DNA from 4 places in the Neobacillus sp. NRS-1170 genome. Region 1 is predicted to be linked to each of the others. Evidence: riboswitches for the same ligand, from Rfam matches in the RefSeq annotation. Region 1 holds a riboswitch; each other region holds the start of a gene.

Region 1 (2,202 bases):
ATCCTCTAACACGTCTCCAGTCACTGGGAATCCATGGCCTGTTACAGCAACAGAGGGCTTCAATGCTTCCAATTTTTTAACTGATTCCCAGGCTGCCTGCCAATCGGTTGTAAAGTATCTCGGGGGCCCATTTATACCTTGTTCCTGAGTAATGACCTTATACAACGAATCCTGTTTTACATTAATAAAAGCATCACCGGCAATTAAAGCGCGGTCTTCCTCTCTGAAAAAGGAAACATGACCAGGAGTATGTCCTGGTGTATGGATCCAGCGGAATCCAGGCAAATGTGGGACGCTTCCATCAGAAGGGAGTTTTTCAACTCTCGTTCCAAGATTGATTGGCTCATTTGGAAATATAGGAGACATCTTCGCCACCATTCCGCCTTCTACAGTCGGATCTGGTTCTGGATAGCTTTCTTTACCTGTTAAATAAGGTAATTCCATTTCATGTGCATAAACTGGGACTCTCCAATGATTGACTAACTCAATAATCGCACCCACATGGTCAAAATGTCCGTGTGTTAAAATAATCGCTTGCGGCCTGCAGCCAGTACCAAAACGCTCCTCCGTTGCCGAGATAATTTCATCGGCAGATCCAGGCATACCTGCATCAACCAATAAAAATGCCCCTGAATCAGGGTTACCAACTATGCAAATATTGACAATCTGAATGGTGTGACAATACAAATCTGGTAATACATTAATCCCAACACCGCTGCTTATAGAAGTGGCGGGAATAAATTTATAATCATCTCCATACGATAGTTCTTTATCCATTGGGAATCTCCTTATCATTAAATGGTTTGAAAGTAGTTTTTTCCCAGCATACTTCATTTATTCTAATCACAGTTATTTAAACAAAATAAATTGTTAAAATATTTTAATCATTTATATTGACGAATCCCTATTGGTATAGTAGGATTAATGACATCAACTAAATATCGCTTATCTAGAGCGGCTGAGGGACTGGCCCGTTGAAGCCCGGCAACCTACGAAGAAAGGTGCCAATTCCAGCAAAATGTGCTCATTTTGGGAGATAAGGTGTTTTACATAATTGAAGACGCCTTTCCTTAATGGGAGAGGCGTTTTTGTGAAAAGGGGGGCGAATTATCTGAAACCATCAGAATGGCAAGAAATTGCTTCACACCTTGAGCAAATGCTTGGCACATTAAAATTCGGATCCATCACCCTAGTGGTTCAAGATGGCAAGGTAATACAAATTGAGAAAAATGAAAAGGTTCGTATTCAATCGAATAAAACACGCTGACTAGAAAAACTAGAGGCGGTCTTCACCAAAATTCTGATGGAAGACTGCTTTTTTTATAGACTGAGAGGAGGCTAATAAGAAATGACGAGTTCAGTAACTTATGAAAATTGGAATCAAATTTCAGATTCGTTTTCTATAGAAGATGAAACCAAGGGTGCTCTTGGCGTTCTAAAGTGGGCCTATAACAATTATCAAGAAGAGAAAATTGTTTATGCATCCAGTTTTGGTGCGGAAGCAATTGTATTAATTGATTTGATTCACCAGGTGAAACCAGATGCCCATATTGTTTTTTTAGACACAGGGCTGCATTTTTTGGAAACCTATGATGTCATTGATAAAATCCAAGCCCGTTTCCCTACATTGAAAATTGAAAAGAAACAGCCGGCACTTACATTGGATGAACAATCTGCCCAATATGGATCAGCTTTATGGAAACGGGATCCAAACCAATGCTGTCAAATTCGAAAAGTAATTCCGTTAAGGGAAACGCTGACCCAGAAGGAAGCTTGGATCTCGGGGCTTCGCCGCGAGCAGTCACCAACAAGGCAGAATACTCAATTTCTTAACAAGGATGACAAATTTGAAAATATTAAAATTTGTCCATTGATTCACTGGACATGGGATGAAGTCTGGTCCTATATCCGCGAGAAAGACCTTCCTTATAACGAATTGCACGATCGAAATTATCCAAGTATTGGATGTTTTCCTTGTACTCAGCCTGTAAGCTCTAATGGTGATTCTCGTGAAGGACGCTGGACCGGAAGCAGCAAGACTGAGTGCGGTTTGCACTCATCGTAAGGAGGGGGTTCTAACGCTTACAATCATTGCTGTTACCATCGGATTATTCTTTGCCGTAAATATTGGAGCCAGCGGGGCAGCCGCCTCAATGGGAATTTCCTATGGTGCCGGAGTAATCAAAAAACAAGTGGCCTTGT
Region 2 (2,202 bases), on a different contig from region 1:
CGACTGGGTTGACGGCGGATACGACAGAGCTGGATGTGGAAGAGGAAACGGGGTTACTATTGGCGAGCAGACCGGCTTTTGGCGGAAATATTATGGCGACCATTTTATGTAAAAAGTATCGGCCGCAAATGGCGACGGTTCGCGCCAAAGTCATGAAGGCGCTGACCCCGCAAGCAGGGAGAACAGGGAAGATTGTTGAAGAAACAATATCCCTAAAGGAAGAAGATATTCGGACAAAAGTCTTGGAAATAGTCAAGGAAACGGTAAAGAAAGTTAGAATCGACGAGGCGGACATCATTGTTGCCGGCGGGAAAGGATTAGGGAGCTTCGAGGGATTTCAGTTAATCCACCAATTGGCGAAAACCGTCGGAGGAGCGGTTGGTGCCAGCCGAGATGTGGTGGAAGCAGGTTGGATCGAACACGCACATCAAGTAGGGCAAACTGGTGTGACAGTGACGCCAAAAATCTATTTTGCGATTGGAATTTCTGGTGCGATTCAACATATTGTGGGAATGAAAAATTCCGGTTTAATAATTGCCATTAATAAGGACAAAGAAGCCCCTATTTTTCAAAACTGTCATTATGGAATTGTTGGCGATGCCTTTGAAATCGTTCCTATACTAATCGAACAGTTTCAAAATGCTTTATCTAGAGAAAAGGTAAGCAGCACCAGCGAAGGATGAAGTAATTTTGTAAAACAGAAAGGTGGGGTTAGTTAGGTCCCACCTTTGTTTTTTTATTTAATACTTGAATTTCAGTTAAGCTGGTGTTATTGTTATTAAAAATAAATAGCGATAAACTTCTTATCCAGAGTGGTAGAGGGACAGGCCCTATGAAACCCGGCAACCATCAGTCAAAATATTGACTTGAAACGGTGCTAATTCCTGCAAAGGTGATAACCTTTGAAAGATGAGAGGAAAGTATTTCATCATACCAACCTCTCTTTTAATCAAAGAGAGGTTTTTTGAATGGAAAGAAGGCTTATCGCTCTGAAGGAGCGATATTAAATGGAAAGAGCAGTGTTTGGTGCAAGCGAATTTTTTAGTCAAAAAGCATTTATTACAGGAAATCGTGGGATTGAAAAGGTTCGAACTGGATATCTAAAAGACTCAAATGTAAAGATTGTTGAAATATGGTTTAATCCGTGGAAAGTATCTTATGATGAACTTGTAGAATTGTTTTTTGATTTACATGACCCAACAGCAAGAGAAGGTCAGCTATATAAAAATCAATCCTTCATTTTCTTTTCTGATCTTCATCAAGTTACAGTAGCTAAGCAAAAGAAAAACGAGCTGCAACATATATTAAATAATGAAATTATTACAGAAATTACTCCAGTATGGGAGCATATTAGCTTTTGAATTCATGATAGGGATGTGTACTATGAACTATACGACTGAGCGCACACGGCGCCAAATCATACAAAGTTTTATGCGTGTTTTACAAACAAAACGATTCTCACATATCACGATTCAAGATATATGTGATGATGCGTTAATTCATCGCACGTCTTTTTATCGTTATTATGAAGATAAATATAGCTTGCTAAGAGATTTTATTTATCATTTATCTGAAGAGATTATTAAATTAAATAAGGAGTGTAATACTGACACGTTTAGATTATTAGTCGATTATGTAGATGAACATTTTGTGTTATTTGAAAATACGTTATTGGGATCGGATGGGCATATATTTTTCAAAAGCATGGTTAAAACTGCCAGTGATATTTTACGTGAACATTCAAAAACAGAGAATGATCCGATTTCCACAAAAATCAATCAATCGAAGTATCCTGAGGTCATGTGTGATTTATATGCCACTTCCTTTATAACCATTTTACAGAATTGGGTTAGTAAAGAATATAATTATAAGAAAGAAGAGCTATTCGAAATCTTCAACCAGGTAATGTTGTAATAATACAAAATGATAATAATGTATTATTTTGATGCACTCGTTCCATTTTGGTTTTTGAACCCTTCCTAATCCCTTGCTATAGTGACTAATGTGAAGAGGGAAATCGATGATGTTTTGTTTTTTCTGAAAGAAGACCAACAGGAAAAATAAACATTTTATTCAAAATAGGAGGGAACAAGTAGGGTGAGATCAATCATAAAAGGCCGTTGGGCTATATTTGCTTTATGGCTGATTGCTACAATAGTGCTTACAGTCATTCAGCCCGACATCAATGCCATACTGCGGCAA
Region 3 (2,202 bases), on a different contig from region 1:
CAACTCCTTATCAGACTAATTATAGATTTGCTTGCTCACGTAATGTTTGAGCTTTATCAGTACGCTCCCAAGGAAGATCAACATCTGTACGGCCAAAGTGTCCATAAGCAGCTGTTTGCTTATAAATTGGGCGGCGAAGTCCGAGCATGTTGATAATGCCAGCTGGGCGAAGGTCAAAGTTTGCATCTACAAGATCAACTAAAACATCTTCGCTTACTTTACCTGTGCCAAAAGTATCCACAGAAATGGAAACTGGTCTTGCTACACCGATTGCATAAGCAAGCTGTACTTCAACCTTATCAGCAAGACCTGCTGCAACGATATTTTTTGCTACATAACGTGCTGCATAAGCGGCAGAACGGTCAACTTTTGTTGGATCCTTACCAGAGAAAGCACCGCCGCCATGACGAGCATAACCGCCGTAAGTATCAACAATGATTTTGCGTCCTGTCAAGCCTGCATCCCCTTGTGGTCCGCCGATAACAAAACGGCCAGTCGGGTTAATAAAGTATTTAGTATTTTCATCAATTAGTTCATTGGGAACAACTGGATTAATCACATATTCTTTAAGGTTTCGCTGGATCTGCTCGAGCGAAACTTCTGGGTGATGCTGCGTCGAAATAACAATTGTATCTATGCGAACTGGTTTATCGTTCTCATCATATTCAACGGTAACTTGTGTTTTACCGTCAGGACGTAGATAAGGTAAAAGCTCCTCTTTACGAACTTCTGTTAAACGGCGTGACAGCTTATGAGCAAGTGAAATTGGAAGAGGCATTAACTCTTTTGTTTCATTACATGCAAAGCCAAACATTAAACCTTGGTCCCCTGCACCAATTGCTTCGATTTGCTCATCAGACATTAGTCCTTCACGAGCTTCCAGCGCTTGGTCAACCCCCATTGCAATGTCTGGAGACTGTTCATCAATCGATGTTAATACGGCACAAGTTTCCGCATCAAAGCCGTACTTTGCACGAGTGTAACCAATTTCCCTAACTGTTTCGCGAACAATTTTTGGAATATCCACATAAGTAGAAGTGGTGATTTCCCCAGCTACAAGTACTAAGCCTGTTGTTACGGAAGTTTCAGCCGCAACACGGGCATTAGCATCCTTTGCTAAAATAGCATCTAAAATGGAATCAGAAATTTGGTCACAGATCTTGTCAGGATGACCTTCAGTTACTGATTCAGAAGTGAACAAACGACGTTTTGTTGACATCTGAATTCCTCCTATATTATTGAATAAAGTGAGGTTATGTGTGGGGTTATGTTACCTTGTTAGTTTAACCTCGGGTTGATACGGAACTCATTCCCTTAGTAGTATGAAATAAACACGGGTATTTTATTAATAAACACAGTATTAATAATAAACCCGGCTGAAGATTCTCACGATGGGATAAACAAAAAGCGATTATGTAGCACGAAAAACAAAAAACCTTTCCATCGCATGAGGAAAGGTTGAGTGCAAATGTTTGCGTGCCTTTCACTCTTATCGTTCAAGGTCAAGCCTTGCCTCAGGTTTAGCACCTTTGCCCGAAAAATAAAACAAAACCATTCTTCGTTTGCAGGTTGCTGGGTTTCATAGGGCCTGTCCCTCCACCAGCTCGGGATAAGAGAGTATCCGTTCAAATTAAAATCATACCCTACAATATTGAAGGGTGTCAATCGATATTTATGAAACTTTTACCATGCAAATGGCTATAAATATAAAAATATTTTAATTTCATGATATAAATATTTTCTTTTTGCTTATTCCCTGAATAATGTATAAAATACAACTTGAAATAATTAAATAGTATAGACTAATTTTATAAATGTGTTATACTAATCGATATAATAATCGCCATTTTAAATTAAATAAAAAGGATGGTTAATTAAAAATGAATTCTGTTCATATTCCCAATGAATTAAAGCAATTACTTAAAGAAAATAATGTCCAAGTTCAATTATCAGTTCCTCAGTTAGTTGAAAAAATTCTAAACCGAAATGAAGGATCCTTAACTTCAACTGGTGCAGTTCGTGTTTCCACAGGCAAGTATACAGGACGTTCACCGCAAGATAAATTTATTGTCGTTGAAAATTCAACAAAGGATAAAATCGCTTGGGGATCCAATCAGCCTATTTCCGAAGAAGTATTTACTAACCTCTATCAAAAGGTATTAGAGTACTTAAAGGAACAAAATGAGCTCTTTGTATTCAAAG
Region 4 (2,202 bases), on a different contig from region 1:
CGAAGTTAAGCCTGTTGCAGACTCAATCGCGGATTCTAGATCTTCAATCAAATCCTCGACGTTCTCGATACCAATTGATAGGCGGATTAAATCTTCTGATACTCCTGCTGCCTTAAGGCCTTCAGAATCTAACTGCTGATGAGTAGTACTAGCCGGATGAATGATTAAGCTTTTTGCATCCCCAACATTGGCAACATGAGCCCATAAAGAAAGGGAATCAATAAGCTTCGCTCCTGCTGCTTTTCCACCCTTAATTCCGAAAATAACCATAGATCCTGCACCTTTTGGCAAATATTTTTTTGCTAAGTCGTGATCAGGATGTGTTGTATGCCCTGGATAGGAAACCCACTCTACGGAAGGGTGATTTAATAAATATTCAACGACTTGGTTTGTATTGGCGATATGCTCTTTCATGCGAACATGCAGTGTTTCAAGACCAAGTGTAAACAAGAAAGCATTTTGTGGACTTAAGGCTGGTCCAAGGTCACGAAGGAGCTGGACTCGCGCTTTGATAATATATGCTGCGGCCCCTAGTGCCTCTGCATAGATAAGATCATGATAGCTTGCATCTGGAGTAGTAAAGCCAGGGAATTTAGACGAATTCCAATCAAACTTGCCGCCATCAACAATGATGCCGCCTGTCGTGGTGCCATTCCCTAGGAGCCACTTGGTTGCGGAGTGTACCACAATATCTGCACCATGTTCAATTGGTCTGCAAAGGTAAGGTGTTGCAAAGGTATTGTCAACAATTAATGGGACTCCGGCCTCGTGAGCAATCTCGGCAATTTTTTCAATATCAAGAACTCGCAAGCTTGGATTACCAATTGTTTCAGCAAAGACTGCTTTTGTTTTTTGGGTAATAGCCGTGCGGAAGTTTTCCGGATTATCTGCATCTACGAATTTTACTTTAATCCCGTATTTAGGGAGAGTAACCGCAAATAAATTATAGGTTCCGCCATAGAGATTGGAAGCTGCAACAATTTCATCGCCTGCTTCGGCAATATTTAGGATTGCGAGTGTGATGGCAGCCATCCCGCTAGCGACTGCCAGGGCGCCGACGCCTCCTTCTAGAAGGGCAACACGTTCTTCAAATACGGTCGTGGTTGGATTATGAATTCGGGTATATATGTAACCTGGTTCTGCTAAGCTAAACAGGTTTGCTGCATGTTCTGTGTTTTTAAATTGATAGGCATTGTTTTGGTAGATTGGAACTGCGCGTGCTCCTGTCACGGGATCTGGTGATAATCCGCCATGAACACTTAATGTTTCAAACCGATACTTTTTTTGATTTTCAGCCATTACTCCCACTCCTTTTAAAATAAATACCCCCGCTTCAATAAGAAGAGGGGGTCTCTCTTCTTATCTTCCGAAGCCTTTTTCTGCTCCGCTGGAATTAGCACCTTGGTTGTCCAACCGGTTGCCGGGCATCATCGGGCCAGTCCCTCCGCCTCTCTAGATAAGATTACTTTATTTGACTGATTTATTGGTAGAATATTCTAAATTCAGCATACATGATGTCTAATTCCGAGTCAACACCTATGATTAAATTATTTTTGCAAAATCTTCCTGTGCTTTTGTGAGGTAAAAAAGGGATTCGAGCAGCAAGGTCGTTCTTAAAGGCGCTGATATGCTGAGCTTTAGAGTTCGTAACCTTTTCTTACCCTCGAGGAGTTGTGTTATTTCATTTAGATTGCCGCTAATTTCGTATTTAGCTGGTTGATTTTGAAGAGTAAAAATGGTTCCATTTTTTATTACTAGTTGAATGCACTGTTGATTGGTATTTATGTTCACTCGAAGGTCCACGTTTTCTATCAATGGAAGGATATGCCTTTGTTCTCTTACCTTTGTTAGAAAATTATTTAAAGCCTCTATCATTTTCACCACTCCGGTCCCATGCTTTTACTATTACTATTCATCATGGGGCGCTATTATCCTTTTAATAATGCTCGACAGTTATTGCGGGGGTCAGCGGAGGTAAGTGTCGAAATTGGTGGAATTGTTATAAATTGTTCAAATGTTTGTTGTTAAGGATGGGTGATATTTTTATAAAATTTAAAGTAGGAAAGGATGTGGATCATGGCTTTCAAACCTCGTATTGAGCCATTGGAATTAAGGATTCTTAGGATTTTAAACACACGAATGGAATTAACGGAGGAAGAAAGGAGGAATTATTTTAACCTTGAAAAAGGCTACCAGGGTGAA

Evidence for each region. Region 1 has a riboswitch for S-adenosylmethionine ahead of ACIFOT_RS04255 (YezD family protein). Riboswitches for the same ligand answer to the same signal wherever they lie in the genome.
Region 2: it holds a riboswitch for S-adenosylmethionine, as region 1 does, so the genes downstream of both, ACIFOT_RS25315 (peptide-methionine (S)-S-oxide reductase) here and ACIFOT_RS04255 (YezD family protein) in region 1, are expected to answer to the same signal.
Region 3: it holds a riboswitch for S-adenosylmethionine, as region 1 does, so the genes downstream of both, metK (methionine adenosyltransferase) here and ACIFOT_RS04255 (YezD family protein) in region 1, are expected to answer to the same signal.
Region 4: it holds a riboswitch for S-adenosylmethionine, as region 1 does, so the genes downstream of both, ACIFOT_RS14260 (O-acetylhomoserine aminocarboxypropyltransferase/cysteine synthase family protein) here and ACIFOT_RS04255 (YezD family protein) in region 1, are expected to answer to the same signal.

Annotation. Positions count from the first base shown of each region.
Region 1 is NZ_JBITPF010000011.1:130,872-133,073, reverse strand. It holds gene ACIFOT_RS04260 (MBL fold metallo-hydrolase) at 1-777, opposite strand, end outside; SAM riboswitch class I at 943-1,043, shown strand; gene ACIFOT_RS04255 (YezD family protein) at 1,157-1,267, shown strand; gene ACIFOT_RS04250 (phosphoadenylyl-sulfate reductase) at 1,349-2,065, shown strand; gene ACIFOT_RS04245 (inorganic phosphate transporter) at 2,040-2,202, shown strand, end outside.
Region 2 is NZ_JBITPF010000069.1:5,938-8,139, reverse strand. It holds gene ACIFOT_RS25320 (electron transfer flavoprotein subunit alpha/FixB family protein) at 1-683, shown strand, start outside; SAM riboswitch class I at 801-916, shown strand; gene ACIFOT_RS25315 (peptide-methionine (S)-S-oxide reductase) at 1,008-1,361, shown strand; gene ACIFOT_RS25310 (TetR/AcrR family transcriptional regulator) at 1,384-1,914, shown strand; gene ACIFOT_RS25305 (MMPL family transporter) at 2,098-2,202, shown strand, end outside.
Region 3 is NZ_JBITPF010000047.1:31,735-33,936, forward strand. It holds gene metK (methionine adenosyltransferase) at 20-1,219, opposite strand; SAM riboswitch class I at 1,487-1,616, opposite strand; gene pckA (phosphoenolpyruvate carboxykinase (ATP)) at 1,881-2,202, shown strand, end outside.
Region 4 is NZ_JBITPF010000030.1:45,920-48,121, forward strand. It holds gene ACIFOT_RS14260 (O-acetylhomoserine aminocarboxypropyltransferase/cysteine synthase family protein) at 1-1,299, opposite strand, end outside; SAM riboswitch class I at 1,357-1,463, opposite strand; gene ACIFOT_RS14265 (hypothetical protein) at 1,543-1,875, opposite strand; gene ACIFOT_RS14270 (nuclease-related domain-containing protein) at 2,077-2,202, shown strand, end outside.